3 regions of the Peribacillus sp. YIM B13477 genome follow, and region 1 is predicted to be linked to each of the others. Evidence: riboswitches for the same ligand, from Rfam matches in the RefSeq annotation. Region 1 holds a riboswitch; each other region holds the start of a gene.

Evidence for each region. Region 1 has a riboswitch for lysine ahead of dapA (4-hydroxy-tetrahydrodipicolinate synthase). Riboswitches for the same ligand answer to the same signal wherever they lie in the genome.
Region 2: linked by a shared signal. The riboswitch ahead of ACFX4H_RS00055 (aspartate kinase) and the one ahead of dapA (4-hydroxy-tetrahydrodipicolinate synthase) in region 1 are both predicted to bind lysine.
Region 3: linked by a shared signal. The riboswitch ahead of ACFX4H_RS18235 (amino acid permease) and the one ahead of dapA (4-hydroxy-tetrahydrodipicolinate synthase) in region 1 are both predicted to bind lysine.

Annotation. Positions count from the first base shown of each region.
Region 1 is NZ_JBHZPD010000004.1:243,407-254,489, forward strand. Features, by position in the region: gene pucL (factor-independent urate hydroxylase) at 1-464, shown strand, start outside; gene uraH (hydroxyisourate hydrolase) at 464-823, shown strand; gene tpx (thiol peroxidase) at 854-1,393, shown strand; gene ACFX4H_RS15115 (DUF1259 domain-containing protein) at 2,144-2,551, shown strand; gene ACFX4H_RS15120 (hypothetical protein) at 2,829-3,683, shown strand; gene ACFX4H_RS15125 (VanW family protein) at 3,727-4,638, shown strand; gene ACFX4H_RS15130 (carbon-nitrogen hydrolase family protein) at 4,795-5,469, shown strand; gene ACFX4H_RS15135 (VOC family protein) at 5,814-6,233, shown strand; gene ACFX4H_RS15140 (D-2-hydroxyacid dehydrogenase) at 6,612-7,574, opposite strand; gene dapA (4-hydroxy-tetrahydrodipicolinate synthase) at 7,703-8,599, opposite strand; lysine riboswitch at 8,733-8,911, opposite strand; partial or broken gene ACFX4H_RS15150 (spore germination protein) at 9,260-10,736, shown strand; gene ACFX4H_RS15155 (GerAB/ArcD/ProY family transporter) at 10,758-11,083, shown strand, end outside.
Region 2 is NZ_JBHZPD010000001.1:2,902-13,984, reverse strand. Features, by position in the region: gene sdhA (succinate dehydrogenase flavoprotein subunit) at 1-754, opposite strand, end outside; gene ACFX4H_RS00065 (succinate dehydrogenase cytochrome b558 subunit) at 825-1,433, opposite strand; gene ACFX4H_RS00060 (YslB family protein) at 1,818-2,288, shown strand; gene ACFX4H_RS00055 (aspartate kinase) at 2,352-3,584, opposite strand; lysine riboswitch at 3,674-3,850, opposite strand; gene uvrC (excinuclease ABC subunit UvrC) at 3,912-5,684, opposite strand; gene trxA (thioredoxin) at 5,788-6,108, opposite strand; gene ACFX4H_RS00040 (electron transfer flavoprotein subunit alpha/FixB family protein) at 6,310-7,287, opposite strand; gene ACFX4H_RS00035 (electron transfer flavoprotein subunit beta/FixA family protein) at 7,357-8,130, opposite strand; gene ACFX4H_RS00030 (enoyl-CoA hydratase) at 8,253-9,026, opposite strand; gene ACFX4H_RS00025 (fatty acid metabolism transcriptional regulator FadR) at 9,152-9,739, opposite strand; gene ACFX4H_RS00020 (long-chain-fatty-acid--CoA ligase) at 9,942-11,083, opposite strand, start outside.
Region 3 is NZ_JBHZPD010000006.1:117,802-128,884, reverse strand. Features, by position in the region: gene ACFX4H_RS18285 (YuzL family protein) at 1-61, shown strand, start outside; gene ACFX4H_RS18280 (proline dehydrogenase) at 111-1,028, opposite strand; gene ACFX4H_RS18275 (hypothetical protein) at 1,177-1,455, shown strand; gene ACFX4H_RS18270 (spore coat protein) at 1,469-1,804, shown strand; gene ACFX4H_RS18265 (FtsW/RodA/SpoVE family cell cycle protein) at 1,886-3,058, opposite strand; gene ACFX4H_RS18260 (metal ABC transporter permease) at 3,205-4,086, opposite strand; gene ACFX4H_RS18255 (metal ABC transporter permease) at 4,083-5,006, opposite strand; gene ACFX4H_RS18250 (metal ABC transporter ATP-binding protein) at 5,017-5,772, opposite strand; gene ACFX4H_RS18245 (metal ABC transporter solute-binding protein, Zn/Mn family) at 5,785-6,708, opposite strand; gene ACFX4H_RS18240 (LacI family DNA-binding transcriptional regulator) at 7,339-8,301, shown strand; lysine riboswitch at 8,559-8,744, shown strand; gene ACFX4H_RS18235 (amino acid permease) at 8,841-10,292, shown strand; gene ACFX4H_RS18230 (glycoside hydrolase family 13 protein) at 10,342-11,083, opposite strand, start outside.

The DNA of each region.
Region 1 (11,083 bases):
TCCATTTAATCAAGGTTAAAGGAAGCTCTTTTTATGGATTTATTCAAGATGAATACACCACACTGCCAGAAGCTCAGGATCGTCCACTATTTATCTACTTGGATTTCGATTGGGAATATAGCCGCTGGGAGGATGGCACTGGAGCGGATCCAGAAAAATATGTAGCAGCAGAACAAATTTGTGATATTGCAAACACAGTGTTCCATGAACTGAATAACCGTTCGATACAGCAGCTCATTTATCATATTGGCATTAGGATTCTGGAACGTTTCCCTCAGCTGGCGAATGTTCAATTTAAAACCAATAATCGTACCTGGGAAACCGTTGTGGAAACCATTCCGAATTCAGAAGGAAGTGTTTATCAAGAACCACGTCCTCCGTATGGCTTCCAAGGCTTTGTCGTTACACAAGAAGACGTTAAACAAAAAAAGGCAGCTGATTCAACTGTAGGGGCTTCCCGATAATGGACAGTAAGCTGACCACACATGTTTTGGACCTCTCTAAAGGCCTGCCGGCAAAAGGGATGAAGATAGAACTTTGGGCCATAGCAGAACAGGGGGACCATTCTTTCATAAAAGAGGTCTGTACAAACAAAGATGGGCGAGTGGATGATCCTCTTCTTCAAGGAGATGATCTCAAACCAGGTGAGTATGAGCTTGTCTTTTATGTCGGGGAATATTTCAATGATGGAGCGAATGATCCAAATACAAGGCCATTTTTAAATAAGGTCCCACTTCGTTTTGGAATAAGAAGTAATGAAGAACATTATCATGTTCCTCTGCTTGTTGCTCCGGGAGGATATAGCACCTACCGAGGAAGCTAGTAAATCACTAAGAGAGTTGGAGGGTTCAATTTGGCACATGAGCGTACTGGTGCAGTGACTTTAGGCGGGAATCCAGTGACCTTGATTGGTCCTGAACTAAGAGTAGGGGATAAGGCCCCTGACTTCGAACTATTAACAAATGACCGCCGTAAAGCACATTTAACTGACTATAAAAATAAGACATGCATCATCACGACTGTTCCTTCGCTTGATACTGGTGTATGTGATTTACAAACAAGGCTCTTAAATGAAGAAGCAAGCAAAATGGGTGATGATGTAGCGGTGTTGGCTATCAGCGCAGACCTTCCCTTTGCTCAAGCAAGATGGTGTAAAGAAAGTAATGTCGAAGCTATAACCATTCTCTCCGATCACTTTGATTTGTCTTTTGGTACTGCGTATGGAACGTATATGAAAGAACAACGATTGGAATGCAGGGCAGTATTTGTAATAAATCAAGAAGGAACCATTAAGTATGTGGAATATGTACCGGAAGTCACAGATCACGCAGATTATGAATCCGCATTGCAGGTAGCGAAGGAAGTGATAAATAAAGCTGGTGCAGCTAAATAAACATTTTCCCTCACGAAGGGTAGTAAAAGTACATTCCATTATCCTAAGGCCGTCCGATTTTCAAAAGCTGGACGGTCTTTTGTTGATACTGAGTTAAATTAGTAGTTTTCCAGTGACTTATCCAGACCTCTTTCTAATGTCAAAATATTTTTCTAAAATTAAACATTAATTCCTTTTATTTGAAGGGTGATCATGCTATAATGAAAGTCCAATAGCTTAATATAATATGGAAGCGCTTCCTTATTCGAGGAAGTGCCTTTTTATGTTTTCACTTACTAATTAACATAACAACGCTAGAATCACCTGAAATCCGTCACCTCACCTCCTTCCACTTCAATTTCTTGATGTATAAACAGCCCCTGCAATGATATTTTCTACATCAGCGAATGGCAAAATCTATCGAGGGACAATTTCCTTTTTAAAACAACTCTTCTGCTCATATCCATTCCCACTTAAGAATGATCAGTGATTCAATAAAAGTTAAAAAGCCCTTGCCTTCTTTTATTTCTTGTTGAAGGTGAGAGCCTTTCATTGTTCCCATATCAATTTACCAATGTAAGCATCTATAGTACATGTATCATAATACTCTACAAAAATCCCTTCAGAACATAATCTGAAGGGATTTTCATGTTCATATAACCTAGGTTATTAGAAGTTGAGGATTATAAACTAATATCCCCATCAATGGATGAATATAATAATCGTGAATTTTAGCATGTGGAAAATTTCTTTTTTGAAAGGGGATTTTTCATGAGTTCGGAAAAACGAAGAAGATTGTGTCAGGAATATGCAAGAATTTTAGGCGGAGACGGAATGATTACTCCAGAAGGAGTGTGCTTGGTGCAAAAGTTTCGTAATATTAGATTCACAATACTTGATCGCAGAACGCAATCTCCACTAGTCAATCCGCAATTTTTTACGTTTGAAAATGTTGATAGTAGGGGGAATGCGTTAAATTTAGGGGAAACAGTTCTTTTACAAGAAGAAGTTAACCCGTTATTAACTGAACTTAGAAAAAGGGACATTTTAGTTACTTCTATTCATAATCACTGGTTATTTGAAGAACCTCGGGCAATGTATATGCACTTTGAATCGATTGAACCACCGCTAGATTTTGCTAAAAAAGTTAGAGATGCATTTAGAGTATTAAAAGTGTAGTCAGACTATAAGAGGCATGCCTTACATCAGTGAGATTATCAATCCCACTGATGTTTTCTTTTTTGTATATCATGTCTTTTATTTTTCCTCGGAGCAGGCCGCATGGCATCTTGTGTAGTTTCTAAGTTACCGGATAAGGAATATCAAAAGTACATATTAGAACATCATTACTAGCATGTCTGAGCCTTTTTAGCTTAATTTGAAGAATTTCCAAATTTTCAAAGGTATTCAATTTATTATGTCCTGAAATAATAAGAAAAAATGCAGGAGAGGCCAAATGGAAAACAATAAATTATATCAAGTAATTATCGCTATTTTTATATTTGTCTTAATGGTCGATCAGTCGGTCTATGCAATGGAATGGGAAGATGAAGAAGGACCCATAAGCTTTAAAATTGAGATGTTACCTTGGGAGATTGTAAATAACATTATTCCTGATAAAACAAATTTCACCATAATCGATATTGAAACTGGTTTATCATTTAAGGTACAACGAAGGGCGGGCAGCCATCATGCCGATGTACAGCCATTAACCAAAGAAGATACTCAAATCATGAAGAAAATTTATAATAATAAATGGAGTTGGAATAGAAGAGCCATCATTGTATTAATCAATAATCAAATGATTGCTGCATCCATGCACGGAATGCCACATGGTGCTGGTGCTCTTCCAAATGGTTTTTCAGGTCATTTTTGTGTTCATTTCTCTGGAAGTATTACGCATCGTTTGAAAAACGAAGATCTTTCTCATAAATTAATGATATTGAAAGCCGCTGGTAAGCTTGATGATTATATACAAACCGTAAATCCTTATGAACTTATACGTATTTTCACCATTGCCATTAATCAAGGAAATCAGGAATTATTAGCAATGACCTTATCAAATCCAAGTCACCTTACCCGTGTCAATAAACTTGTTAAAGATATTACATATTTTGGAGTAGTTGACCCTTTAAGACAACCGCCTGAACAGCTAAATGGTCTATTTCTCGTGGATGTACCCGTTCAAGTAGCTATACATAAGAAGAAAGATGGCAAAGAAAAAAAGGTTATGCATTTTATGATCCGTAAGGAGAGTTTGCCTGATCGTTGGTTTATTGATCAAGATGCAATTTATGAAGATTTGAGGTGAAAATTGTTAATGTTCAAGGAAACCAACCCAGGAGGTGCATTCAATGAGATTAACATGGATTGCCGGACTTTTGCTATTCGTTCAACCAGTGAATATTACAGAAAGCTTATTGGTAACCCACCAAGGACAAACGATTGCAAGTGTCAACCATGCTGATATTACGATGCCCTACCTGGATGTTCCTATGTTGGACGTGGATAAATACAATCAATTCGTCGAAAAAATAGACCGGCAAGTTTACCAAAAACCTGTAAATGCCACAATGGACAGACAAGGTAATATTCTACCTGGGCGGGTAGGTTACAAGCTATACCATCAAGCCTTTAAAGAACAATTTCATTCTTTTTTGTACAATAGTAGATCATACAAACTAGAAGTACCTTTGCTTGCTATTCATCCAAAGGTTGACAGCGAAATACTTGCGGAAATTCGTGAAAAAAAGATAGGTGAATATAGAACCTATTTTAATGTGAACAATAAAAATCGTTCAAATAATATCACACTTGCTACAGAAGCCATTAATAATTATGTCGTGTTTCCAGGAGAGGTCTTTTCTTTTAACCAAGTTGTTGGCAAGAGGTCAGTGGAAAAAGGATATTTGCTCGCTCGGGTTATCGTTAAAGGAGAGTTTTCTGAAGGGATTGGCGGAGGGATTTGCCAGGTTTCATCCACCTTGTTTAATGCTATCGACAATGCAGGGTTGCAAACGGTTCAACGCTATTCCCATACAAGGAGCGTTGCGTATGTTCCATCTGGCCGCGATGCTACAGTAAGCTGGTATGGGCCTGATTTTAGTTTTAAAAACAAGTACAATCAACCGATCCTGATCCGGGCCACAATCAAAGGAGGAATGGTGAGTATCATGGTTTACTCTTCAGATATGATTAATTATAAAATACGAAAGATTCCCGATGCTTCAAAGCAGATATCCAAAGAACAAATTATTCGTTCGTAAAAGTATAGGTATACGAATGGGGGCACCTTTGGCAAATTTGGTGTATATATAGAAGAAACTCGTAAAAACGGCCTTTGCTCATTAGAGCAAAGGCTTGTTTAGAGATAGGGGAGGAAACAGCTTTTTCTTTTTCGGGATAGATTACTTGAACAAGCCATTCATATTGCATCAAATAATAATGCCGAATGGATTATAACACCCGAACTATGTGTCAGCGGACTTCAATTCAATCATAAGGTTGGGACTGGGTGGATTAACAAGCAACCTGATGATTGGATGAATAATTTGGGCCGTAAACTAAAGAATTTGAAAAGCACTGTATTTTTGGGCTGCCCTGAAAAAGGCAGTGATGGAGAGTTGTATAATTCTGTGTTTGTCATAGATAAAAAAGGTCATTTAATAGGTAAACAGAGAAAAATCAGTGTTATTGATGATTGGTCAGCTTCAGGGGAAGTATTGGAGCCAATAAAAACAGACAATGTTGAGGTTGGTATTATGATTTGTGCAGACGCATATAACAAAGATATTGCTTGCACCTTATCTGAAAAAGGAGCAGAAATATTACTTGCACCGTCTTCTTGGGGTCCGGGATTACATGGTCCGGAGGGAGAATGGGAACAAAGGTCACTAGAAACAGGGCTGCCCGTAATAGTCTGTAATCGTACTGGCGAAGACGAAACGGTCCGTTTTTGGGATGCAGAAAGCATGATCATAAAAAATGGTGTACCCCTCCTGGCTCATAAATCAAAACAATCAGCCATACTTACCTTTGAATGGGATTTACAAAGCATGGATTTACTATCCACTCATTTCGAGATCAATTACATATAATGAGAACTAAACCAACTCTTGTTGGGTGTGCTAGTGAAGAAACGGAGCTGTCATTAAGGCAGCTTTTTCTTATTGCTAGAGGAAGGTTAGTCAACAATGCCGTTTGAACTTTGTTCAACAATTGGGACATTTTCTTGAAAAAGAGAAGGGTTTATTAGTAAGTAAATCGAAGTTAATCAAAGGAATAAACGTTCAACCACTTTTGATAAATATTCACCTGCACTGACATACTGTTGTCAGCATAGACGTTTACAATAGCTATCGGAACAGCAACTAGGAAATCCCCCGGTGACCTTAAAAATTGAAGTATAGTTACTTACTCAACATTGAGGAGGAAATCGATTATGAGCGAAACAAAGACATTAAGAGGACTCACCACCGTCAGTTTTTGGGCGGACGATCTAGTGGCGGCAAAGAAGTGGTACGCAGAGCTGCTGGGTACCGACCCATACTTCGAACGCCCGGGATATGCCGAGTTTCGCCTCGGGGACTACCAGCACGAGCTGGGCCTAATCGATAGCCGCTACGCACCCGGTGGTTCGTCGACCGGAGCGGCCGGGGGTGCCGTCGTGTACTGGCACGTCGACGATGTGACAGCTACTTTCGGGAAGTTGCTGTCCATGGGAGCGAAAGAACACGAGGCACCCACAGTTCGCGGTCAGGGGTTCATTACTGCATCCGTGGTTGATCCCTTTGGGAATATCCTAGGCATTATGTACAATCAGCACTATTTGGAGGTTCTGGATTCAAACAGAAAAGCGTGATCCGCACTGCCGGCATTCAAAGCATGTCCAGCTTGCACTACTCGCATCACTAGTTTGTTTATACAATTTATAGAATCGTTTACTGATCGGAGCTGTCATTTAAGGCAGCTTTTTCTTATGGAACGATACATGAGGAGATAACAAATGGATGATGGTACATCGCCACACGGTAACTCCATCGAAAAAAGCCTATCTCTTGTGAGGGTTTTTGATTTGTAAGAGGGAGATAAAGCTAAACAAATGAAAATCCACTTTCAATAATCCTTGAAAAAATCAAATTATTCACTTTTAGTTTGTAGGCAGCATTCCTCCGTTGAAGAATGCGGCCTTTTCAATAAATATTTAATTGCAAGCAAATAACAACAATTCTAATCGGGTTTAATACCCTCGGTTCCGATCTACCATTCCACTTAATGGTTGTTCACTTGAAAATCGACTTAAATTTTCTATGAAAAAGCTGCTCACTTCGTTAATCGTACTTGGTCCTGACAGGTGAGAAGTGACAAACACATTCGGCATGGACCAGAAGGCATGTTCTTTTGGCAGCGGTTCTGTCTCAAATACATCGAGGACTGCTCCCTGTAGATGTCCTGCTCGCATGACAGATAGTAAATCCCCTTCATCTATCAATGCTCCGCGGCCAACGTTGATAAGGTAAGCGTTGGGTTTCATAGCTAAAAGAAGTTCCTGGTTAATGATATGATAAGTGGAATCCGTTAAAGGAAGGGTCAGGACCAAATAATCCAGATCTCTTACAAATTCACCCCATTGATCTGGAGTAAAGTGGAGATCCACGAGTGTTGCTTGTTTTCCACTAAAGCTTAACCCATGCACATTCATATCAAATGCCCGGGCTTTACGTACAAGTTCAGCGCCAATCGATCCAAGTCCAGCCACCCCGATTGTTTTCCCCTTTAGAGTTTCAGAAATGAAAGGATCCCATCTCCGCTCCAATTGCGATTGTCTCATCCGAGGACCGTCTTTCACGATGTCCAAGAGAAACGAAAACACATATTCAGAGATGTAAGCACCAAATTGGTCAATAATTCGAGTTATTGTAATGTTTTGAGGTATTGATTTGTCTGCAATCAAATCATTGACCCCGGCTCCCATTGATTGAAACCAGCGAACAGATGAGGCAACTGGTTTACATAGTAATTGCGTCGGGAAATTCCATCCCAAAATAACTTCAGTGCCGGGTAAATATTTTTCTGCTTCCTCCAAAGTTTTCGCTGTCTTTACCGATATAAACCCACTATTCCGAATATGATCAGCATAAGCATCGACCTCTGTCTGAATAGGACTAAATACAAGAATGTTTGGTTTGTGTGTACCCCCCATTGGCTCTCTCCTTATTGATTCTTTATATATAGTATAAATTCTTCCACCTGAGTCGTACATGGATAAAAAAACAGTGCATTTCTTTCGAGTATGCACTGCTTTTTAAAATTTCTCCAGAATCATTAGTTTTATTTATTTAATAAAATGGCTTCTGCGTTACTAGGCTGTAGAACTATTTGCAGTGCTCTTTCTTCTTCATCGTTTAACGGGACCAATGGTAAGCGGACGCCTCCAACATGTAACCCCCGCATATTTAATGCTGATTTTACTGGTCCCGGGCTTGGTGCGGCAAATAATGCTTTCATGATTGGAAGAAGGGTACGATGTGCAGCGGCAGCGCCAAGGACATCACCATTTTTAAAGCTATTGATCATTTCTTGCATTTCATTACCAATTATGTGTGAAGAAACCGAAACGACGCCTGTTCCACCGATGGCTAAAACCGGTAATGTCAACCCATCATCGCCGCTGTACAAAGTAAAATCACTAGTTGTTTTGCTTATGATTTGTACCATGGCATCCAAGTCACCGCTTGCTTCTTTTACTGCCACGATATTGTTGATTTTTGAGAGGCTGACAATCGTCTCCACTGACATGTTTACAACACTTCGTCCTGGAATATTATAAAGCATTACCGGTAATGATGTTGAATGGGCTATAGCGCTAAAGTGCTGAAATAATCCTTCTTGAGACGGCTTGTTATAGTATGGGGTAACGAGCATGATTCCGTCGACTCCTGCTGCCTCCGCTTGCCTTGTCAAGCTGATGGAAGCCCTCGTGTTATTTGAGCCAGTTCCAGCTATGACTGGAACTCTTCCATCAACAACTTCTACAACAAATTTGAATAAATCCACTTTCTCTTCTTGAGTTAATGTAGGGGACTCTCCAGTTGTACCGGCTATTACCAATCCATCAGAACCATTAGCAATTAAATAGTTTACTAAAGTTCTCGTAGCATTAAAATCAACCTCTTCATTATGATTGAACGGGGTAACCATTGCGGTTAAAACTTGGCCAAAATTCATAACTTCACACCCTTTAGTATAATTTTTAAAAATATTCAGAGGTGGTTAGGGCCATTCAGGAGTAAACGCAAAAAAGCAACAACGAGGATTCGCTGCTGCATTAGAAACAATATTTACCAAAAAATGTTTCCGCGCATAAGATAGCCCTCCATATAGTTTCCTATATGACAGTCCTGTATTTATTCAATAGCAGAACCAGCTTCAAGAACATGAGATTCTTTCCGCTTCGGCAAATTCCCCTTTCCACAATAGTCATAGGATCTCATTCTCCTCAAAATGTGTACTAATGGTCTTTGCTCCTCTATCCTCACTTCAAAAAATTTGAAGTAAGAAAATATTTAATTGATTGTAATATAACAGGGAATCCATTCTGTTGCAAGCCTAATTATGAAGTTTTTTAAGAATGCTAGAAATCTATGGGAATGGTTAGAGTATTAGGGTGGATTCATCTTTATTCGTTATAAGCTGAACAAATATTCAATGGACGAGGGAGTAGTAGAAAATACAACCCCCCTTTTATGATTCCTTTTCATTTATCCGATTAAAACTCAAATTACAGTTGGCCGCTAATTTTAATCGGTAATTTAACTAAGTATTCGTGCGTATAAAATCCTACCATTCGTTAATAATATCCATATCTTACAATCAAAGGAGTGGAGTCTGTTGAAAAGATATTCATTCTTTAAAAAGCAAGAAAATCATAAATCTACAGACTTCACTGATGTACTCGAACATCTGCAAAAGTCCAAGGACTTCACAAGCTTTACACTCAATTTTGAAAATGAAATATACTGTGTATCTTTTTTCGATACATTAATTGATAAAGATATAATGCATAGAGACCTCCTTCCTTTTTTACATACAAATTCTTCAACTCTGGAGGAGCTTGTACATAACTTGCCGATAGAGGGGCTTGTTTTTACAAAAAATCCTGCTGAACTACAAAGTCAGCTGTTAATGGGTTATATAGCCATAACATTAAATAAATCTGATCAGGCAGTTTTAGTTAAAGCAGTAAATAACACTTCGAGGCAAGTTACACTGCCAGAGGTAGAGTTCAGTGTTGTCGGTCCGAAAGAGGCACTGGTCGAATCACTTGATACGAATTTATATTTAATCCGAAAACGGCTTCCAATTGCAGAACTTGCTGTTGAAGAAATTATTGTTGGGAAGTTATCCAAAACAAGAGTAGCTGTGATTCATATAGAAGGAATTGCAAATAAGGAGAATGTAGAAACCGTCATACAGCGCATATCTGATTTAAGGGTCAACCAAATAATTGATAGCTCCTATATTTCACAAATGATTGAAGATAATAAAAATTCTCCTTTTCCTCAATTTATCGATACGGAACGACCTGATCGATTGGCTGCGGTACTAGGAGAAGGCAAAGTAGTGATCTTGGTGGATGGAGCTCCACATGGCTTACTTGGGCCCTCCACATTCTTTGAATACTTTGCGGCATTCGAAGATTATTTTCTCAACTGGACGATTGCCTCATTCTTTAGGCTTATTCGTTTTTTTTGCTGTATTGTTTTCCATCCTAATGACCCCCATATATGTCGCAGTTCTCACTTATCATTATGAGTTGATCCCAAAGGATTTAGTCAGTACGCTTGTGATTTCTCGTAGCGGTATTCCATTTCCACCGATTTTAGAAGCATTAATCTTGGAATTAGCCATCGAACTTCTCAGGGAGGCAGGAGCTAGACTGCCGACTAAAGTAGGTCAAACAATAGGTATCGTAGGTGGTATTGTAATTGGGACGGCATCTGTTGAAGCAGGGCTGACGAGTAACGTATTATTAATTCTTGTTGCATTGTCGGCTCTTGGTTCTTTTACTACACCTGTTTATCAAATGGGTAATACCATTCGCTTAATTCGATTTCCTCTCCTACTCATGGCTTATTTTTTAGGATTATTGGGTATAGCTATCAGTTTTTGTTTTTTGCTTGTGCATTTACTGAGGATAACTTCCTTAGGGAGGCCATTTCTTGAACCGTTATATCCGCCAAGGATTTATGATATGCGGGATGCCTTGATTCGTTTACCATTTTTTCTTCAGGCTAAACGTCCAATTGAGGTTCAGACGGAAGACACCGTTCGGTTAGAACCCAAGGAGGAATCTAAAGAGTAAGTGAGAGTGGAGGTTTCTTACATGAACGATAAAAGTGATCAAATCTCGCCATTTCTAGTCTTTTTTTTAATCGTTAAAATTCAAGTGGGTGTAGGGGTCCTGGGATTTCAAAGGATAATTATTCAATCTGCTGGCCATGATGCTTGGATGGCGGTCATTATAAGTGGTGTAGTCTTTTCATTGAGTATTTGGGGTATGTACAAGCTATTAAATCGGCACGATATGGACTTAATAGGCATACAGAAACGACTTTTTGGAAAGTGGCTTGGCGGTTTACTAAATATCATTTGGATACTGTATTGGCTGATGGTGGGTATTTCTGTTTTAAGATCCTATCTTGAAATCGT
Region 2 (11,083 bases), on a different contig from region 1:
ATTCACTCATTAGACGAAGTTTGTCATCGCCAGGGATTGCTGTCGGGTGAATTTGAATGAACTCACCATTAGCATAATTAACACCTTGCTGATAAACGATTGATGCTGCTGAACCTGTATTGATCATTGAGTTCGTTGATTTACCGAAAATGATTCCAGGGCCGCCGCTCGCCATGATGACTGCGTCTCCAGGGAATGATTTGATTTCCATTGAAGTCAGGTTTTGTGCTACGATACCGCGTGCTGTTTGCTCATCATCGATAACAGCTCCAAGGAATTCCCAGCCTTCATATTTCGTTACAAGGCCTTCAACTTCATAACGGCGAACCTGCTCGTCCAATGCGTAAAGTAATTGCTGACCAGTTGTTGCACCAGCGAATGCTGTACGGCTATGTTGAGTACCACCGAAACGACGGAAATCAAGAAGACCTTCCGGAGTACGGTTGAACATAACACCCATACGGTCAAACATATGAATGATTGATGGTGCTGCTTCGCACATCGCTTTAACCGGCGGTTGGTTAGCCAAGAAATCCCCGCCATAAACTGTATCGTCGAAGTGGATATATGGAGAATCCCCTTCACCTTTTGTATTTACTGCCCCGTTGATTCCGCCTTGGGCACAAACTGAGTGAGAGCGTTTAACAGGCACTAAAGAAAATAAATCAACCTGTTGTCCCAGCTCTGCTGCTTTGATCGTAGCCATTAATCCAGCTAGACCTCCACCAACGATAACTATTTTACCTTTACCCAATTCTGTCACTCCCTTATTTCCATTAGCCAAGCTATGTTTTTCCTAATTCTTATAAATGAACTCTATCTTCTTATACGAATGCGAAAATTGCGCTGATTCCGATATAAGAAAGAAGAACGAAAACGATCAATGTAAAGTAAGTCATGATTCTTTGCGATCTTGGTGAAACTGTAAGACCCCAGCTCACAGCAAATGACCATAATCCATTAGCAAAGTGGAAGATTGCCGAGATAATACCAACAATATAGAACACAATCATGAATGGACTAGAGAAAATCTCTGCCATCATGTCAAAGTTAACTTCAGCACCCATAGCTGCTTGGATTCTAGTTGCCCATATATGCCAAACAAGGAAAATCAACGTTATGATTCCAGTTAGGCGTTGTAGCATGAACATCCAGTTACGGAAGAAACTAAATCTGCCTAAATTGTTTTTTGCTGTAAAGGCAATATAGATTCCGTACACAGCATGGAAAATGAGCGGTAGATAGATGACGACCCATTCTACCAAAATCTTCACGGGCGTATACTCAATTAAATGAACTGCCCCATTAAAAGTTTCTTCTCCTTTTGTTGCCATAAAGTTTACAGATAAATGAAAAATTAGGAATAGACCAATTGGAATTACTCCTAGAAGTGAATGAAGCCTGCGATTCCCAAACTCACGATTTTTTGCCACTAAGTGCCCCCCCTTAATTTGTGAAAAATCATGCAAAGATAAACTGGTGGCTACCTTTTATCTCCGCGTGAAAATACAGTATAGAGTCAAAAAAACTCCTCTATACTTCCTTTACAATTATGTGACATGTCCATTTTACTCCTGACTTCTATGTGCGTCAAGAAAACGGATACAAGAAATCTCTTTTTCAGAATAGATTTTATTGGATTATATTGGGTATTTTTTGTTTGTCAAGATGATATTTTGAATAAATTTCTAATTTAACTATTAATATCTCGGTATAATTTCTCATTTTTTTCCAAATGTGATTTAAATAAATAAAAAACAGTATAATTTGCAAAAGAAATACGTTTATAATAGATTTACAGAAAGAGGCGATAAATTATGAAAAAAAATATTGCTGCTGCGATAGAAGAAGAGATTCAAACGGAAGAAATTCAAACTGAGGAATTCCTAGTTCCAGCTTTCGGATACGAATTAATCAGAGAAGTTCTATTGAACGATATTCTTGGAAAAGACTCTAATCAAATCCTCTATTGGGCAGGTAAACAATTAGCAAGAAAATTCCCATTGAATGGCGATCAGGAAGTGATTGAATTTTTCCAAAGCGCTGGATGGGGCAATCTGGAAATCTTGAAGTATACGAAACACCAGATGGAATTATCCCTGACAGGTAAAATAATCAGCCGCCGCTTGGATTTACACCCTGATTGTCACTTCCAACTTGAAGCCGGTTTCCTTGCCGAGCAGTTTACACTGCAAAAAAAATTCCTCAGCGAATCAACGGAAGAAATCAAACGCCGCGCAAAAAAAGTGATATTCACCATCCAATGGGATCCCAGAGATCCAATCTAATGAGCCCTGAAAACAGACTTACCCTTTTTACCGGAAGTCTGTTTTTTATTGGACTCCTGACACTTAAGCTAGCACATTTGCATGCTGACCAAGTTTAAATGCTTCATGAAGGGATTCAACCGCCTTCACCATTTCCTTTTCATTGACGACGGTCGAAACTTTAATTTCCGATGTGCTGACCATTTTCACCTGGATGCCTGTATTGGCCATCACTTCAAACATTTCGGCAGCCACTCCCGGATTGGATACCATACCAGAACCGACGATGGACACTTTGGCCAATCCGCTCTCCGTTTCGACCCGGTCGAATCCCAATTGATCTTTATTATTTTCCAGCACGATCAAGGCCGCTTCCGTATCTTCACTTTTTGTGGAAAAAGATAGATTCGTCGTATCCTCGGCAGTCATGCTTTGAATGATGATGTCCACATTGATCCGGTTTTTCGCAAGCGTCGTGAAGATCGTGGATAATGCACCAAGTGATTGGGGCAAACCATATATTGTGACCCTCGTAATACTGTCTTCAAAAGCAATGCCGCGTACAATTAAGTTTTCTTCCATAGTTGCTTCCTCCTCAATGATCGTACCTGATTCTCTCTCCATGCTTGAACGGACTTCAAGCGGAATTTGATAATTTTTTGCATATTCGACAGCCCTTGGGTGAAGGACGCCCGCCCCCAGGTTGGCAAGTTCCAGCATTTCATCGTAAGAAATGGATTGGAGTTTTCGCGCGCCTTTTATGTAGCGTGGGTCCGTTGTGAATACACCCGTTACATCTGTATAAATATCGCATCTATCCGCATTAAGCGCTGCTGCGATGGCAACTGCCGTCGTATCGGAACCGCCTCGCCCTAAGGTAGTGATTTCCCCATTTGCATCGTTACCCTGGAAACCGGCTACGACCACTATTTTCTTCTCCTCAAGCTGGGCTTGGATCCTCGTGGCATCGATGTTTAAAATCCGGGCATTCCCATGAACGGATTCCGTTTGCATGCCAGCCTGCCAGCCGGTATACGAAATGGCTTCATGTCCTTCTTCAATCAATGCCATCGTTAACAGGGAAATCGTTACCTGTTCCCCAGTCGTCAATAGCATATCCATTTCCCTCTTGCTCGGGGATCCGGAAATATCACACGCCATGGAAACCAATTGGTCCGTTGTTTTCCCCATAGCTGAAACAACGACGACAACCTCATTTCCTTTCTCCGCTTCCTCGATTACCCGATTGGCAACATTTTTGATTTTTTCTACGCTACCGACGGATGTTCCGCCGAATTTTTGAACGATTAATGCCATCCTCATGCACCCTCTCTACTTTTTAGGCAATAAAAAAAGCAATGAGAAATATCTCATTGCTGTGGTCACATATCTTAATACTGTAATCACAGTGAGATAGCTCTCCAGGGTATAAACCCTGACAATCCGCCATTTCTTAAATGTCGGACCAGGAGGACAAGGTATGAGTCTTGTCTTCCTTCGGCGGCGTCCCCTTTCAAAACCTTTCATGGAAGCTCATACTTCTCCAGGTTTTTACTCTTGAATTCCGCACCTCTATCAGCACTTTTAAGTTGTCTAGTTAAAAATTCCTTTTAATCATAGCATAGAGATTTATCAGTAGCAAGATTATTCTTGTAATTTTCTAACGATTCCCTCGGCTACCCCTTTTGGCATGCCAGCTTCCATGATTTCCTCGGCCGTCGCCTCTTTGATTTTCTTCAATGATCCAAAATGCCTTAATAATTGCTTCCTTCGCTTTTCCCCGACTCCTGGAATATCATCAAGCTGGGAGTGAACCGCATTTTTCCCGCGTAGCTGGCGATGAAACGTAATCGCGAACCGATGCACTTCATCCTGAATTCTTTGCAATAGGTAAAATTCCTGGCTCCTTGAATCAAGAGGTACAAGTTCAAGCGGATTTCCGATCATCAATTGCGAGGTCCTATGCTTTTCATCCTTAATGAGGCCTGAAAGTGGAATATCCAAGCCTAATTCATTTTCCAGAATATCCCGTACCGCTTCGACATGTCCCTTTCCGCCATCAATGATGATCAAGTCCGGAAGCGGCAGCCCTTCTTTCAATACTCGTGAATACCTTCTTCTGACCACTTCCCGCATCGATTCATAATCATCAGGTCCCTGGACCGTCTTGATCTTATATTTTCGGTACTCTCTTTTTTCCGGCTTCCCATCAATGAACACGACTAAAGCGGAAACGGGGTCACTTCCCTGAATATTGGAGTTATCGAAAGCTTCAATTCGATGCGGGGTGTAAATACCCAATTGTTTCCCAAGGTTTTCCACCGCATTGATCGTTCTTTCTTCATCCCTCTCAATCAAAGAGAATTTTTCCTGAAGGGCGATGGAGGCATTTTTATTCGCCAATTTAAGCATGTCTTTTTTCGCTCCCCGTTTCGGGTGAATCGTTTTGACACCAAGCAGCCCTTCCGCCATTTCGGCATCCACAGATTCAGGCAGCAAGATTTCCTTTGGTTTAAAGTGGTTCGTAATCTCGTAAAACTGACCGAGGAATGTAAGAAGTTCCTGTTCGGGTTCATCGTAGACCGGAAAAAGCGAAACATCCCTTTCTATCAATTTACCCTGCCGGACAAAAAATACCTGAACGCACATCCAGCCTTTATCATAGGCAAAGCCAAATACATCCCTGTCGATGAAATCGGTCGTCATCATTTTCTGCTTCTCCATCGTAATATCGATATGGGCAATCTTGTCACGAAACTCCTTGGCCCTCTCGAAATCGAGTTCTTCCGATGCCTCCAGCATTTTTTCAGTCAGTTCTTTTTTTATTTCAGTATGCCCGCCGTTCAAGAACCGGTTGATATCATCGACCATTTTTTTATATTCCTGTTCCTCTACATCATATACACATGGGGCCAGGCACTGACCAAGGTGATAGTAGAGACAAACGCGATCCGGTAACGTATTGCATTTTCTTAGGGGATAGATGCGGTCGAGCAATTTTTTCGTTTCGTTAGCTGCAAATGCATTCGGATAAGGACCGAAATATTTCCCTTTGTCTTTTTTGACTTTTCGCGTAATGATTAGACGCGGGTGGCGTTCCGCAGTCAGCTTGATGAAAGGATACGTCTTATCATCCTTTAGCATGACATTATATTTTGGGTCATGTTTTTTGATTAAGTTCAACTCTAAAATAAGAGCCTCGATATTGGAAGAGGTGACAATGTATTCGAAATCCTCAATCTCGTTCACGAGTCGAAATGTTTTACCATCGTGAGATCCCGTAAAATAAGAACGGACACGATTTTTCAACACCTTCGCTTTGCCTACATATATGATCGTTCCCTGACGATCTTTCATTAAATAACAACCTGGTTGATCGGGAAGAAGGGCAAGTTTATTCTTTATTTGTTGATTCATGCATTCAGCCTCCTGTTCTCCCTTTTTTACAATCATTATATATCAAGATAGCGAAAAAAGCTTCAAGTCCGCAGACTTGAAGCTTTTTTTAGCTATCTTACTATTACGCGTGTTTTGCAATAAGTTCAGCAAGTGCTTCTTTAGGTTGGAAACCAACAACCTTATCGACCACTTCACCGTCTTTAAGGACGATTAATGTCGGGATGCTCATCACACCGAATTTTCCAGCTGTTTCTTGGTTTTCATCTACATCCACTTTTACGATTTTTGCTGTATCGCCAATTTCAGTATCAAGCTCTTGAAGAACAGGAGCGATCATTTTACAAGGTCCACACCATGGAGCCCAAAAGTCTACAAGAACGACACCTTCGCTAGTATCTGTTGTGAAAGTTTGGTCAGTTGCATTTACAATAGCCATATATATTTCCTCCTCAAATTTACTCAAATAACTAAAAACAGTATACCACTGTTGCTCAAAACGATGCTAATATTTTGCTTCAGTGGTAGGATGTCCAAAAAAAAAGTAACTATGCAGGCAAAAAAACCTCCCCATTAGCGCAAACAAAGGGGCAAGACATGTATCGGCTTATGCCGAATGTCTTGCCCCTCATCTGTATTATTTCTATTACGCGTTAACTTTAAGTTTTTTGAATTCTTCCGTAAGTAATGGAACGACTTCGAAAAGATCTCCGACAATTCCATAATCAGCTACATTGAATATGTTAGCTTCCGGGTCTTTATTGATGGCAACAATAACCTTGGAGTTGGACATTCCCGCTAAATGCTGGATCGCACCGGAAATTCCGCAGGCGATATAAAGGTCAGGTGTTACGACTTTACCCGTTTGTCCGATTTGTAATGAGTAATCGCAATAGTCTGCATCACATGCTCCCCGGGAAGCTCCTACCGCTCCTCCAAGAACCTGTGCCAGTTCCTTTAATGGTTCAAAACCATCTTCACTTTTCACGCCACGGCCGCCCGCGATGATTACTTTCGCTTCTGAAAGGTCGACCCCTTCACTGGCTTTTCTAACAACATCCTTAATGATTGTCCGTAAGTCCTTAATATCCACACTTAATGTAGAAACATCACCAGAGCGGGACTCATCTTTCGCTAATGGTTCGATATTGTTCGGACGGATTGTCGCGAAAATCACGCCAGCTGTAACAATTTTCTTTTCAAATGCTTTACCAGAATATATCGGGCGGGTGAAAACGATATTTCCACCTTCTTCTTCAATGGATGTAACGTCGGAAATCAATCCTGATTCAAGTTTTCCAGCCAATTTAGGTGCAAGGTCTTTTCCTAAGGCTGTATGTCCAAAGAAAATTCCTTCCGGCTTTTCCTGCTCGATGACGGCAAGCAAGCTTTGCGCATATCCATCTGAAGTATATTGTTTCAATTGATCATTTTCGACTGCAATAACCCGGTCTGCACCATACTGGATCAATTCATCACCGAAATTCTGAACACTGTCACCAACTAAAACACCAACGATTTCCCCGCCATCCGCTGCAAGCTTAGCCGCACCGATAGCTTCAAATGATACATTTCTTAGTGAACCATCACGAACTTCGCCCAATACAAGAAACTTTCTAGCCATTTATAAAAACCTCCTGTGCTCTATTTTTCTTTTTGTCGTGTGTTGTTGTTTTGAGATGTACCGTTTCGATTAAATCACTTTTGCTTCACTGCGTAATAACTGAACAAGCTCGGTAACTTGAGCACTGATTTCCCCGTCCAAAACTTTTCCAGCTTCTTTTTTAGCAGGAAGGTAAATTTCAATCGTTTTTGTTTTGGCCTCAACATCGTCCTCTTCCAAATCCAGGTCATCCAATTCCAATTCTTCAAGCGGTTTTTTCTTTGCCTTCATGATTCCTGGCAATGAAGGATAACGTGGCTCATTTAGCCCTTGTTGCGCTGTCACCAATAATGGAAGAGAGGCTTCGATCGTTTCAGAGTCCCCTTCGACATCACGGATAACGCTTACATTTCCATTTTCTATGTCCAATTTAGTAATGGTTGTAATATAAGGAATTCCCAAAATTTCGGCAACGCGTGGTCCCACTTGACCAGAGCCGCCATCGATTGCAACGTTCCCTGCAATGATTAGATCCGCATTTTTATCTTTTAAGTATTCGCCAATAATTTTGGCAGTCGTGAATTGGTCGCCATTTTCTATGTCGTCTTCTATATTTATCAATACAGCTTTGTCAGCACCCATTGCCAGCGCTGTGCGTAATTGCTTTTCTGCCTCTTCTGTTCCGACAGAAATAACCGTTACTTCGCCGCCTTGTGCATCACGCACCTGGATTGCTTCTTCAACTGCATACTCATCGTATGGATTAATGATGAATTCTGCCCCATCCTCATTGATTTTCCCGTTGGATAGTGTAATTTTTTCTTCTGTATCAAATGTTCTTTTCAGCAGTACATAAATGTTCACGATAATACCTCCCGAATAATTTGAGTTTTGAAGATTATGAATTTTATTGATATATAGTAATGTTCTACAGGTTTCACCAAAATCCTGCATGATATATAAAAATAGTTATTTAAACCGAAACATCATTTCCCTTTGAATACAGCTTCCCTTTTTTCAATAAAAGCGGCGATTCCTTCTTGTGCATCGGCAGTATCGAAAGCCTGGCCAAAGAGGGCAGCTTCCCTTTCCACACCTTTATGGTAGGAATCATGCTTGGAATAATTCAATAACTCAATGGCCGACTTTAATGCCAGTGGGCTCTTCTTGGCAATTTTATTGGCTAGATCCTTAGCTTTTGGAATCAGTTCTTCATCCGTGAAGGCATGATTCGCCAATCCGCATTGCACAGCTTCTGTGCCTGAAATCGGTTCACTTGTAAACAGCATTTCAGCTGCCTTTGCCATGCCTACGTAACGAGGAAGACGTTGGGTCCCAGCAAATCCGGGGATTAAGCCCAACTGCAGCTCAGGCAAACCAAGTTTAGCCCTTTCGGTGACTAAGCGGATGTGGCAGGCCATAGCCAGCTCCAATCCTCCGCCAAGCGCCGCTCCATGGATGGCTGCAATGACCGGTTTTGGAAAAGATTCGATTTTCTCAAATACAGATTGACCATTCTTGGTCAGCTTCTCGAAAGCTTTCCCGTTTTTCACTTCCGTAAACTCTTTAATGTCCGCTCCTGCAGAGAAGAATCTTCCTTCACCATGAAGAAGGACAACCCGTACGGCCTCGTCTTTCCCAATTTGATCGAATGCCTGTGAAAGCTCTCCGATGATAGCCGAAGAAAGTGCATTTGCTGGTGCATGATCAATCGTTATAAAAGCCACATGATTTTCGACAGAAAGCTTAAGATATTCCATATCAATCCCTCCAGGCATGATAGTCAAACTTTTTTGATAATTCTCTATGTATCACTTCCAGTTAAAGCTGGAAGTTGAATTAACCGATTCTTTCGAGGATGGCTAGCCATCCTCTATTTAAATCGTTAACTTTTCAGGCCACAGCCGCCAATCAGCAGGCGGTGAACGTCTGGTGCAAGGTCAGGAAGCGAATACTTTTGCTCATTCATGACCCAAGTCGTCACAGTTTCATCAATCGTTCCAAAAATCATCTGCCTGGCAAGTAAATTATTTAAATCAGGCAGGAATTCGCCGTTCTCTTTTCCTTCTATAATGATCTGATCGATTAAATTTAAATACCCTCTTAACACATCATTAATCCTAAGGCGCAATTCTTTATTCGACTGTCTTAATTCCAACTGAGTGACAATTGCTAAATTCACGTCTTCTGAAAGGTTTTGAAAATGTTTTTGGATGAGCACATGCAGTTTTTCCGAAGCAGTGGTCTTTCCTTTTATCTCTTCTTCGATCTGTTCCACAAAATAGCCCATCTTTTCATGGAATAATGATATTAGGATATCTTCTTTATTTTTAAAATAAAGATAAATGGTGCCATCCGCTACGCCTGCCTGTTTGGCGATTTTGGATACTTGGGCTTGATAGTAACCGTTTTGGGCAATGACAATAACGGCCGCATCAATAATTTGATTATACTTTGGTCTGTTGCTTTTCACTGGATGTCCCCTTTCAGAAAAATGAATGAACCATCATTCATATTTCTATCATAAAATGACGACCCTTTACTGTCAAGCAAAACCTTATATAAGGCTCCTGACATTTCACTTCTGTTCATTGTACAGCCACCATCCATAGCTTGTCCAGCTGTTCTGCAAAACGGAGCCCTCTTCCGCTGCTCCGTTTAAAGGGGGTGCTTGTTTAAGCTTCTTTTCTTTCCTCGGATAATTTTTTCTTTTCTTCCTCGATAAGGACTCTTCTCAGGATCTTCCCTATCGTCGTTTTAGGAAGTTCATCCCTGAATTCATAGCTTCGCGGCACCTTATACGAAGCCAGGTTCTTTCTGGCAAATTCATTCAATTCCTCTTCAGTGACCCTGGCATTTTTTTTCAGGACGACATAGGCCTTGACGGTCTCTCCTCGATAAGGGTCAGGGATGCCTGCCACAACTACTTCCTGTATGGCCTCATGCTCGTATAGCACCTCTTCCACCTCACGTGGATATATATTGAAACCGCCTGCAATGATTGTATCCTTTTTCCTCTCGACGACATAAAAGAACCCCTGCTCATCCATATAACCCAGATCGCCAGTAAGCAGCCAGCCATTTTTAAAGGTTTTTTCCGTTTCATCCGGACGGTTCCAATAACCTTTCATTACCTGTGGTCCTTTTATGGCAATCTCGCCTATTTCATTCGGAGGAAGCTCTTCATTGGATTCCAGGGACAGAATCGCCGAGTCAGTGTCCGGCCACGGCAGTCCAACGCTTCCTTTTACACGCGGCTGATCCCAAATGAAGTTAGCATGTGTCACAGGTGAGGTTTCTGAAAGTCCATAGCCTTCAACAAGCTTCCCGCCGGTAATTTTCTCAAACTGCTCTTGAACCTCTAAGGGCAATGATGCAGAACCGCTAATACAGGCATTGATGGAAGAAAGATCATATTTAGCGATATCCGGATGGTTCAAGAGGCCGATATACATCGTTGGCGCTCCTGGAAACATGGTCGGTTTCTGTTTTTGGATGGTTTTAAGCGTCGCTTCGACATCAAACTTCGGCATGATGATCATGGTGTTCCCTTCCATGACGGAAAGAACCAAGACCGTAGTCATACCGTACACATGGAAGAAAGGCAGAATCGCAAGGATCCTTTCCTCACCGCGCTTATTTTTATAAAGCCATGCATTGCACATTTTCGTATTTGCCAGCAAGTTCTTATGAGTAAGCATGACCCCTTTGGGAAAGCCAGTTGTCCCACCTGTATATTGCAAAAGGGCAAGGTCATTATTGACATCGATCGGCACAGTGTCGACTTCTTCAGTGATCTTTCGTTTCATGATTTCGG
Region 3 (11,083 bases), on a different contig from region 1:
CGCTGAACGTCAACATGGAATCAATAAAGTGAACAGCCAGAACAATCAGTTCAAAAGATAATCCTTCTTGATTTGAGCAGCCGTCCCTTTTCCGGGGCGGCTCTCGCTTCCTATTTCTTGAATAGGCCTTTTAAAACGAAAGCAATATTGGCTGGCCTCTCCGCAAGGCGGCGCATGAAATATCCATACCAATCCGTACCATAAGGAACATACACCCTTACCTTATATCCTTCTTTAGCAAGTTCAAGCTGCTTTTCAGTGCGGATGCCATATAACATTTGAAATTCAAATGAATCCCGGGGTATTCCCTGATCTTTGACTAGGTCCCTCGTATAATCAATGATATTATCATCATGTGTGGCAACGGCTGTGTAATTTCCATTTTGCATATGCTTCTTGATGATTTTCTTGAAATTCTCATCCACATCTTTTTTTTCAGGAAAAGCCACGTCCCTTGGTTCTTTATAAGCCCCTTTAACAAGTCTTAAATTCGGATCGTATGCATCCAGCTCTTCAATATCCCTCTCAGTACGATACAGATAAGCTTGAATGACAGTCCCCAATTCATTATATTCAGCCTTAAGGGTTTTGAATACATCCAAAGTCGGCTGACAGCGCGGAAAATCTTCCATATCAAGCGTCACGAAAACACGATGGGCTCTAGCTTCATCCAAGATTCTCCGCATGTTATTCATTACGACTTGTTCGGACACATCCAAGCCCATCGAGGTCAGCTTCAGGGATAACTGTGAATCCAGTTCATTTGTGCCAATCATCCGGATGGCTTCGATGCACTCTTCTGCCATCTTCCCTGCTTCTTGTTCATCTTCAATGAATTCACCCAAATAATCAATGGTGACAGCAAGCCCCTTCCGGTTAAGTTCAGCAATCACATCACATGCCATATCCAAGGATTCTCCTGCCACGAAGCGAGATGCACCAAACCGCAGCCCGTATTTTTTCGCTGCCTGTGTCATAGCTTTATTCTTTGATAAAAAAAGGAATAGATTTTTCAAAATCCTTTCCATCTGCATTCCCCTCCAAATCATTTTGGAAAATAGATGCACAAGATTATTTTACCATTTAATTCATTTTTCAGATATTTAGAATCAAGAATAAAAAATTTCATGAAGGGAAAATTAAGCCCGATTAAAGAACACATGAGGAGGTAGAATGATGGAACAGCAAAATTCGTTTAATAGCCAACAGCAGTCGACCGGCTTTATGAAACAGCCGCCGGAGATGGTTTCGGTGAAAGATAGCTTATACTTAACCGATATGCTTGCATGGAATCTGAATGCGGTTAAAAAGGCACATTTTTTTGCCACGCAATGTAAGGACCCGCAAATCATTGAAGCGTTAAATCGGTGCGGACTCATGCATCAACGCCATTACGATACCATTTTGAAACATTTGAACCCGGACCAAAATCAGAGTCAACAACAATATCAATAAAGGAGGGTTCTTGATGCCCAATGAAAACAAAGTCCAAAACCCTGAATCTCCCGTGGCAAAAACACCGCAAATGAATGACAGGGATTTTATAAATGATATGCTCACAACTGAAAAGTACTTTTGTAACTCCCTTTCCGTTGCCCTGCATGAAATGAGCAATCAAGCATTATTCCAAGACATTTTCTCCATTTCCAAAGAAAATCAGGAGATGCAGCGTGAACTCTATAACCTTATGTTCGAAAAAGGCTGGTATAGTTTAGAAAAGGCGCAAGCTTCCAGCTTAAGCCAATCGCATCAACAATTTTCCGGTTATAAAAATCAATTTCCATCTGGAACGAACATTCAATAAACAAACATTCAGGGGGGGGATTCTGCTCCTTTTGTTTTTTTGCTACAAATAAAGCCGGCCCATCGGGGGCCGGCTTTATTATTAGATATCCGTGGAAAACATATACTTCTTATAGTGATACCGAATGCTGAATATTAAGCCCATCGCCATCATGTTCCCCATGAGCGAGCTTCCTCCATAACTGACAAATGGAAGCGGAATCCCCGTAATTGGCAAAAGGCCTACAGTCATGCCGATATTTTGAAAAACGTGGAACGTCAACATGCTTATAACGCCCACACAGATATATGTATAGAAGTTATTTTTCGTGTCCATTCCCGTTTTTGTTATGTGGTAAATCAATAGGAAAAACAAGGAAATGATGATGCTTGATCCGATGAAGCCGAATTCTTCACCGATGATGCTGAAAATGAAATCCGAATGACTCTCGGGCAAATACACTTCCCTTGAACCGATTCCCTTGCCTGTGGTCTGGCCGGAGCCGATGGCCAGTAAGGATTTGGTTAAGTGATACCCTTCGGAGCTGGCATAATTATATGGATCCAGCCAAGAATAGATACGGCCGAATTGATAAGATTTTACCCCTAGGTATTTTTCCAGGATTTCCGGCTTCCAAAGTACAAAGTACAGGACCGTGGAAGCGACGACAATTCCTCCCGAAACGATCGGCAGCAGGATCTTCCATGTTACCCCTGATATGAAAATCATTCCGAGCATGATTGACATGATGACAAGCGAGGTGCCCAAATCCGGCTGTTGCATGATTAACAATAAAGGGGCACCGGTCACAAGACCGATTTTAATAAGCAGCCAGATATCCGTTTGAATCGTTTTCAGCGTGTTTTTGAGATGATGGTTCGATATGACATTCGCTAAAGCCAGGATCAGGAAAACCTTCATGAATTCCGATGGCTGAATCGAACCGATTCCCGGAATGATGAACCAACTTTTCGCACCATTCCGGACAGGAACGATGCTTTCCGGCATAATGATCAGCAAAAAAAGTAAAAATAATCCGAAGCCATAAGCGTACCAAGAGATTTTCTTCAACTGGTCTGAATCCAATGTGATGAACCCTAATACGATTCCTATCCCCACTATATACCAAAAAATTTGTTTTATTAAGAAGTTTTCAGCGTACTGTCCAGTCGTTTGGGCACTATAGATTGCCAGGCAGCTTCCAACGCATAATAACAGCAATATTGTGACCAAAGAAAAATCTATTCGAGATGAAAATTTATTTTGTTCTTCCATACTAAACTCTCCCTTAAAAAGGCTCCTGCGATACATCTATAAATACACTTATTCATTATACTTTAAACAAATAAAATCACAACTATATAGAAGAATAGTTTACAGGCTTCATGGAGTTATTTCCATGAAGCCTGCAGGCATGGGAGCTATGCGTGTGATTCCTTTGATTTTCTCCGTTTCAGCAATAGGCTGACCAATCCATTGCCTGGGGAGAAGAGAAAGGCCAATCCGAATAATATGGCGGCCGAACCCACCATGCAACCTGATATCGAGGCATCCAAAATGGTGGCTGAATAGTAGCCGATGACGGAACTTAGCACCCCGACCCCGATACTGACCAATATCATGCGGCTTAAACGGTCTGACAGCAGATAGGCCGTTGCCGCAGGTATGATGAGCATTCCAACTACTAAAATGGAACCTACACTATCAAAAGAAGCAACAGTTGTCAGTGAAATGAGGCTCATCAATAAGTAATGAAAGAACAGTACAGGAATTCCCATCGCGGCAGCAAGTGCTGGATCAAATGAAACGAGTTTAAACTGTTTGAAGAAAAGGAAAATCATTATGAGGTTCAGGATAAAACAACTGCCGACTATCCAAACAGCTTTTGGTCCAGCCTCGATTCCCCCGATTGTCATCGTGTTCCACGGGGTATAGGCTATTTCCCCATAAAGGACATGTTCCAGGTCAAAATCTATTTGTTGCGTGTACAAGCTCACAAGTACGATCCCCGTTGCAAAAAGGGACGTGAATACAATCCCGATAGCAGCGTCGGATTGAACGCCCGACGATTGGAAAAGCTGGATCAAGAACACGGTAAGCAAGCCGAGCGCAGCAGCCCCGATCAGCATTGGAACCGAATCACGGGTTCCGGTTATTAAAAATGCCAATACGATTCCCGGCAAAACGGAATGACTGATTGCATCCCCAATCAACGTCATTTTCCTGACTATCAAAAAACACCCCAATACACTGCAAGAACCCGCCACTAATGCTCCGACTAAGATAATCCAAAAATCATTCATGATGAGTGGCTCCCTTTCCTTCTATCCTGTTCGAGAGAATATTTCTTTTTCGTCGAAACCCTTCTCCATATAGATGAAAGCACTCCGCGTTTAGGTGCAAAAAGCATGGAAAAGAAAAACCATACCGTCGCGGATAAGACAATTAACGGTCCTGTCGGCAAATCATTGACAGATGTACTGATCAACGTTCCAGACACACCGCTCAACATTCCGAATATACCAGACAGGATGACCATGATATGCAGGCGCTCCGTCCAATATCTCGCTGATACCGCAGGCGTTATCAGTAAAGATGCCATCAATACGACGCCTACAGCCTGGATACCGATCACTACAGCTGCCACGATCAGCATCATGATGAAATAATCCAGAAAAACCACCGGCAATCCCATCCCCTTAGCAAACCCGGGATCAAAGGACAGTAATTTGAATTCTTTAAAAAATACGGTACAAGTGAAAATGAGAATGAAGGAAACCGTCATCATCATATATACATCGGACATGACCATTGACGCCGTCTGTCCGAATAAAAAGGTATCCAATCCACTCTGGTTTCCATACTCGCTCTGCTGGATTTGCGTAAGCATCACAATTCCGAAACCAAAGAAAGAAGATAAGACGATTCCCAAGGCCGCATCCTGCTTGATCTTACTGTATCTCGTAAGCACACTGATCAAGAAGACAGCGACTAAGCCAGCCAGGGCGGCACCTATCAAAAAGTAGGAAGTGGATTTCACTCCAGTTAACATGAAGGCGACACAGATACCGGGTAGCGCTGCATGTGCGAGCGTGTCGCCAAGCAAAGACTGCTTTCTGAGGTAGGCAAAGCTGCCGATGACCCCGCTGCTTAATCCGAGGAACATCGTGCCAAGCAATATCCACCTTGTATTTGGATCGGTGATAATGTCCATTATATTCATCGTGTACACCTCATTTTAATAAAAGGCCGGACTTTGTGTCTGATAGTATCGCTAGGCGGCCTCCATATGTTGCCTGTAGGTATTCGGGAATGAACACTTCTTCTGTCGGACCTATTTTCATCACCTTCTTATTCAATAACATCGTCCAGTCGAAATATTCCTTCACGGTGGATAGGTCATGGTGCACAACCAGAACGGTTTTGCCTTTTTCCTTCAATTCCATCAGCAATTGTATGATCGCTTTCTCTGTTGCGGCATCCACCCCTACGAACGGTTCATCCATAAAATAAATATCCGCTTCCTGTGCCAATGCACGGGCCAGGAATATCCGTTGCTGCTGTCCGCCTGATAGCTGGCTGATCTGGCGGTTTGCGTATTCAGCCATCCCCACCTTCTCCAGGCACTCCATCCCCTTCTGCCTTTCGGACTTCCCTGGTCGCCTCAGCCATCCGAGATGACCATATCTGCCCATCATCACGACATCAAGTGCGTTGGTCGGAAAATCCCAATCCACTGACTCCCGCTGTGGTACATAGCCGATGCTCTTCCTCATCGATTTATAAGTAGAGCCCTTGATCGTGATGTGCCCCGATATTTTCGGGATCAATTCGAGTATCCCCTTTATCAAAGTGGACTTCCCTGCTCCATTGGGGCCTATGATTCCGATTAAATTCCCTTCCGGCACCTCAAACGAGACATCTTCGACAACCGGCTTCTTATGATAAGCAATCGTTAAATTCTCGACCTTCAAAGCTGCTTGATTCATAGTTTCTCCCCCCTATTTCAAAGCACGGACGATGGTGTCCGTGTTATGACGGACCATTCCGATATACGTTCCTTCTTCCGTCCCTCTTTCACCCATGGCATCCGAGAACAATTCACCGCCGATTTCCACTTTGTGGCCCTGCTTACCTGCTCCTTGAATGACAGCCTCGATAGCCTTCCTCGGTACGCTTGACTCTATGAAAATCGCTTTTATTTTGTTCTCCACAAGATAGTTCCGCATATCCGTCACATCTTTCGATCCATATTCCGATAATGTATTGATCCCTTGGAGCCCTCTTACGTCCAGGCCATATGACTGCCCGTAGTACCCAAAAGCATCATGTGCCGTAACGAGCACCCGTTGGTCTTCTGGCACTTTATCGATTTCCTCATGGACATATTTATCAAGTTCCTCCAATTGCACAACGTACTCCTCATAATTTTCACGATACTCCGCTTCATTGTCCGGGTCCTTGGCAATCAATTCTTTCTTAACTGCCTCCGCCGCAACGATCCAAAGCTTTACATCAAACCATACGTGGGGATCATGCTCAGATGCACCCACTTTGCGAAGTTGGTTCTCCTTGAAGTCTTCCGTTACGGCAATCGTCGGTTTATCCTTGCTCATCATTTCAAATATATCCGTCATTTTCCCTTCAAGATGCAGTCCGTTATAAAAAATCATATCAGCCGAATCCAATGTCTTCACATCACCCTGCGTCGCTTTATATAGATGGGGGTCGACTCCCGGTCCCATTAAACTTGTGACCTCGACATGTTTACCGCCGATATTCTCAACCAAATCCCCAATCATTCCCGTTGTTGTAACGACATCCAACTTGCCATTGCCATTATCACTTTCGGCCGTATCATTGCCGCACCCCGTTAAAACCAGCAATGCAGCAAGCACGCCTCCAATAGATTTAAGAAAACCCATCCATATTCCCTCCCTTTTTCATCTTTCTAAAATAGTTTGCCATGTGCAAAACTAAGTGTAAATTTTTTTACATTGTCGTAAATGCTAAAAAGTTTCCTCTACACAACTTATTTTATACTATACACAAATATACAAAAAAAGTGCAACTATTTTTAAACATTTCAAAAAGGCGAATGACTTTTACACACAGCAAAAACTGTCAGGAAGCTCCACTAGGCAGCTTCTGACAGTCAGTCATTCCGTATGATGAAATTATATTTATATTGTGGAGTTTTACTGGTGAACATAACTAGGGGGAGCTATTTCTGGACGACGTGAAATTCACGAGTAAACGCGGTTTCCACGCGTAAAGTCGCGGACTTCTTGACGGGCATTGCCACTCATTTCTCCTGTTTCAAGGAAATGGCCAAGTACGCAAATCCCAATTCGATTCCGCAAAGCAAAAACAGGGTGATTAAAGTTTGGAACATCTTGATTTCCTCCTCCTCTAAGACTTAGACCAATCTTAAAGGATGAAACCAATACCATAACAAGACCCTATTTCAAGAAATCTTCAGCAGTCCCCACTGTTCCCTTGCCCTGAAATGGGTTTCATACAGTACAATATAAAAAAAGAAAAACGGTGATACCATGACAAATATTAAAGAAATAGCTCAATGTGCTGGTGTATCTGTCTCAACAGTGTCTCGTGTATTGAATGATCATCCTTATGTAAGCCCCGATAAAAGAAAGAGCGTCCTAGAAGCGATCAATCGTTTGAATTATACGAGAAACATCAACGCGATCCATCTTTCAAAAGGGAAAACCAACCTTATCGGCGTCATCATCCCCTTCAACAATCACCCATATTACGGGGCAATCGTTAACGGAATCACAAAACAGGCAAATGCAATCGGCTGTCATATCGTCATCTTTCAAACAAATTATGACAGGGAGAAAGAGATCCAGGCTTTTAATATGCTGCAAATGAAGCAGCTCGATGGCATTATCGTTTGTTCAAGGATTTCGGAAATGAAAATCCTCTTGGATTATCAAAAATACGGACCGATTATTTTATGTGAAGATACCGCCCAGGCTGAATTCTCATCCATCAGCATTGATCATTATGCAGCTTTCTCCTGTGCCCTTGAGTACGTGATTACTAAAGGATATAAGAAAATCGGATACAGCCTCGGCCGTAAAAAGAGCAGAAACAGTTCCCATCGTACAAAGGCCTTTAACGATATCATGAGTAAACATCAATTGATAAACAATAAAGAATGGCTGTTTGAAGGCAGTTATCATATCAAAGACGGTGAACAATTGTTTCAGGAATGGAATTCGATGATGGATAAACCTGAAGCCATCATCATCACGAATGATGACACGGCGGCGGGCTTCATTCTTACCGCTAAGAAATCGGGTATAAGGGTACCGGAAGATGTGGCCATTCTCGGCTTCAATAATGATAGCCTTGGCGAAATGCTCGACATCACGACCATTTCCTTACCGCTGGAATGGATCGGGAAAATGGCAGTGGATCTCTTTGAGAATCCTGAAGAGGTCAAACATGTAAAACTGGACTATGCCCTAATAAAAAGAAAAACCGTTTAGTTATCAGGATGTGCTATATTTTAATATATCGTCACTTGATTCTTCCTTACTGCCATCATTCATTAACTAGGAAAAAATAACCACATAAAATAATCATTGCGATATCCCAGAAGTTATTTTATAATTTTGATATAGTAAAGTTTACTCAATTACTAGCAATCTATTAGCGATTGCATGAAATTCATGAGTACAGTCGTACGACGTCACCTACAAACTGACGCCAACGATTTTAGAAAATTGAATACTTCCTCATTTACCGATGAGTTAGAGGCTGCATCTTATAAAAGTAAAACGGACGAGATTCTGGAAAATTAAAGACTCCGTTTGAAAGGATAAGTTGCCGAAGTTAGGGTATATTCCATGTATATTCTCGCTGGCGGTGTTACCGAACAGGAACACCACTGTCACGTTTTTTCAAAAAAGCGTGGGGAGCTATCTTCGGAAGGATAAACGGGTTTATTATAAACAGCCGTCGATCTTTTTCGACTGCTGTTTTTTTATTTTTCGTTCCCTTCCAATAAAAAGGAGTGTAACATCAATTGTCAAATTCACAATCAGCATCAAGCCCTACTGAATTGAAAAGGAGCCTGAAAGCGCGTCATTTAATGATGATTTCATTAGGTGGAACGATTGGAACAGGTTTATTTTTAGCAAGTGGCGGTGCCATTCATTCAGCCGGTCCCGGCGGTGCCTTGGTGGCATACGCGGTCATCGGCATCATGGTTTATTACTTAATGACAAGTCTTGCAGAAATGGCGGCGTTCATGCCAGTGGCCGGTTCGTTCCGTGTCTATGCATCCAAATTCGTCGATCCGTCTTTCGGTTTTGCGATTGGTTGGAACTACTGGTATAACTGGGCAATCACCATTGCCGCCGAATTGGCAGCCGTTGTCTTAATTATGAAGTTCTGGTTCCCTGATAGCCCTTCATTTATCTGGAGTGCCATTGCGTTAATCACTATGTTTCTTATCAATTACATGTCAGTTAAAGGTTTCGGGGAAACAGAATTCTGGTTTGCCATGATCAAGGTCGTGACAGTCGTCATTTTCTTGATTACGGGTGTTCTGATCATTCTTGGAATCATGGGTGGGAAAGACCCAATCGGTTTTTCCAATTTCACAATGGGCGAAGGTCCCTTTAACGGAGGGTTCTTCACGATTCTAGGCGTATTCATGGCTGCCGGCTTTTCATTCCAAGGTACGGAATTGCTTGGAGTGACTGCTGGTGAAAGTGAAGATCCAGAAAAAAATATCCCTAAAGCAATCAGATCCGTTTTCTGGCGCATCCTCTTGTTCTATATCCTTGCAATTTTCGTTATTGGAATGATCATTCCGTTTACGGATTCACGTTTATTGAGTCAAGATGTTGCCGTAAGTCCATTCACGCTTGTATTTGAACGGGCCGGCCTTGCATTTGCTGCATCCATCATGAACGCGATCATTTTATCATCCGTACTCTCTGCCGGTAACTCTGGCATGTATGCTTCAACCCGTATGTTATGGGACTTGGCACGTGATGGGAAAGCACCGAAATTCCTAGGCAAGTTAGATAAAAGAGGAGTGCCCGTGAATGCACTTATCGTGACTTCCTTAGTTGGCTGCGTTGCATTCTTAGCTTCATTTTTCGGGGACGGCGTCGTTTATATCTGGTTATTGAACGCTTCAGGCATGGCAGGATTCGTCACTTGGGTAGGGATTGCGATTGCCCATTATCGGTTCCGCAAAGCTTATGCAGCTCAAGGCCTTGATATGAATGCTTTACCATTCCGGGCAAAAGGCTTCCCATTCGGACCTATATTCGCGCTTGTCCTTTGTATTATCATTATCATCGGACAAGGCTATCAAGCGTTCAGCAGCGATGGGATCGACTGGAATTCAATGTTCGTTTCCTACATTGGCTTGATTCTATTTTTCGTCCTATGGTTCGGTTATAAAATTAAGCATAAAACGAAAATCATTCCGCTCGAGGAATGTGACCTTAAATCAAAATAATACGCAAAGGACCTGTTCTTCCCTAACCTGAGAAGGACAGGTCCTTTTTTCATTTCAAATGATAAACACGGCATTCATATGGTTGCAGGGGTTTGCTGGAGATTCCTTCTTCCTCCTGACCATAATTGCCGATCAGCTTTGTGGCAGAATATGCATGCAGCTCTTCAGGCAAAGTATAAGCGGCCTGCTCTTCTTTAAAGTTGCATAGCACCAATAGCTTCTCTTCCTCAAACGATCTCGTGTACGCAAATATTCGTTCATCATCCGGCAACAGCAGTTCAAAACGGCCATAAACGACGATATCATGTTCCTTGCGCAGTTGGATAAGCTTTTTATAAAAATGAAAAATGGAATTCGGATCATTGTAAGCCTTTTCTGCATTAATCTCGGGAAAATTGGGATTAACCTTAATCCAAGGGGTCCCTTTCGTGAATCCTGCGTTCCGGGAGTCATTCCACTGAATCGGTGTCCTCGCATTATCCCGGCTGCGGGCGTGGATGGCTGACATCATCCGCTCTTTTGACCAGCCATGAGAATGGACGAGTTCGTCATATGAATTCAATGTTTCGATATCCCGGTATTCATCGATGCTTTCAAATGCAACATTGGTCATTCCCAGCTCTTCCCCTTGATATATATAAGGTGTACCTTGCAGCATATGAAGACAAGCGGCAAGCATCTTTGCGCTTTCAATACGATACTTTCCATCATTACCAAACCTTGAGACAACCCGGGGCTGATCATGGTTGTTCCAGTATAAACTGTTCCAGCCATCCCTCTCCAAACCAGTC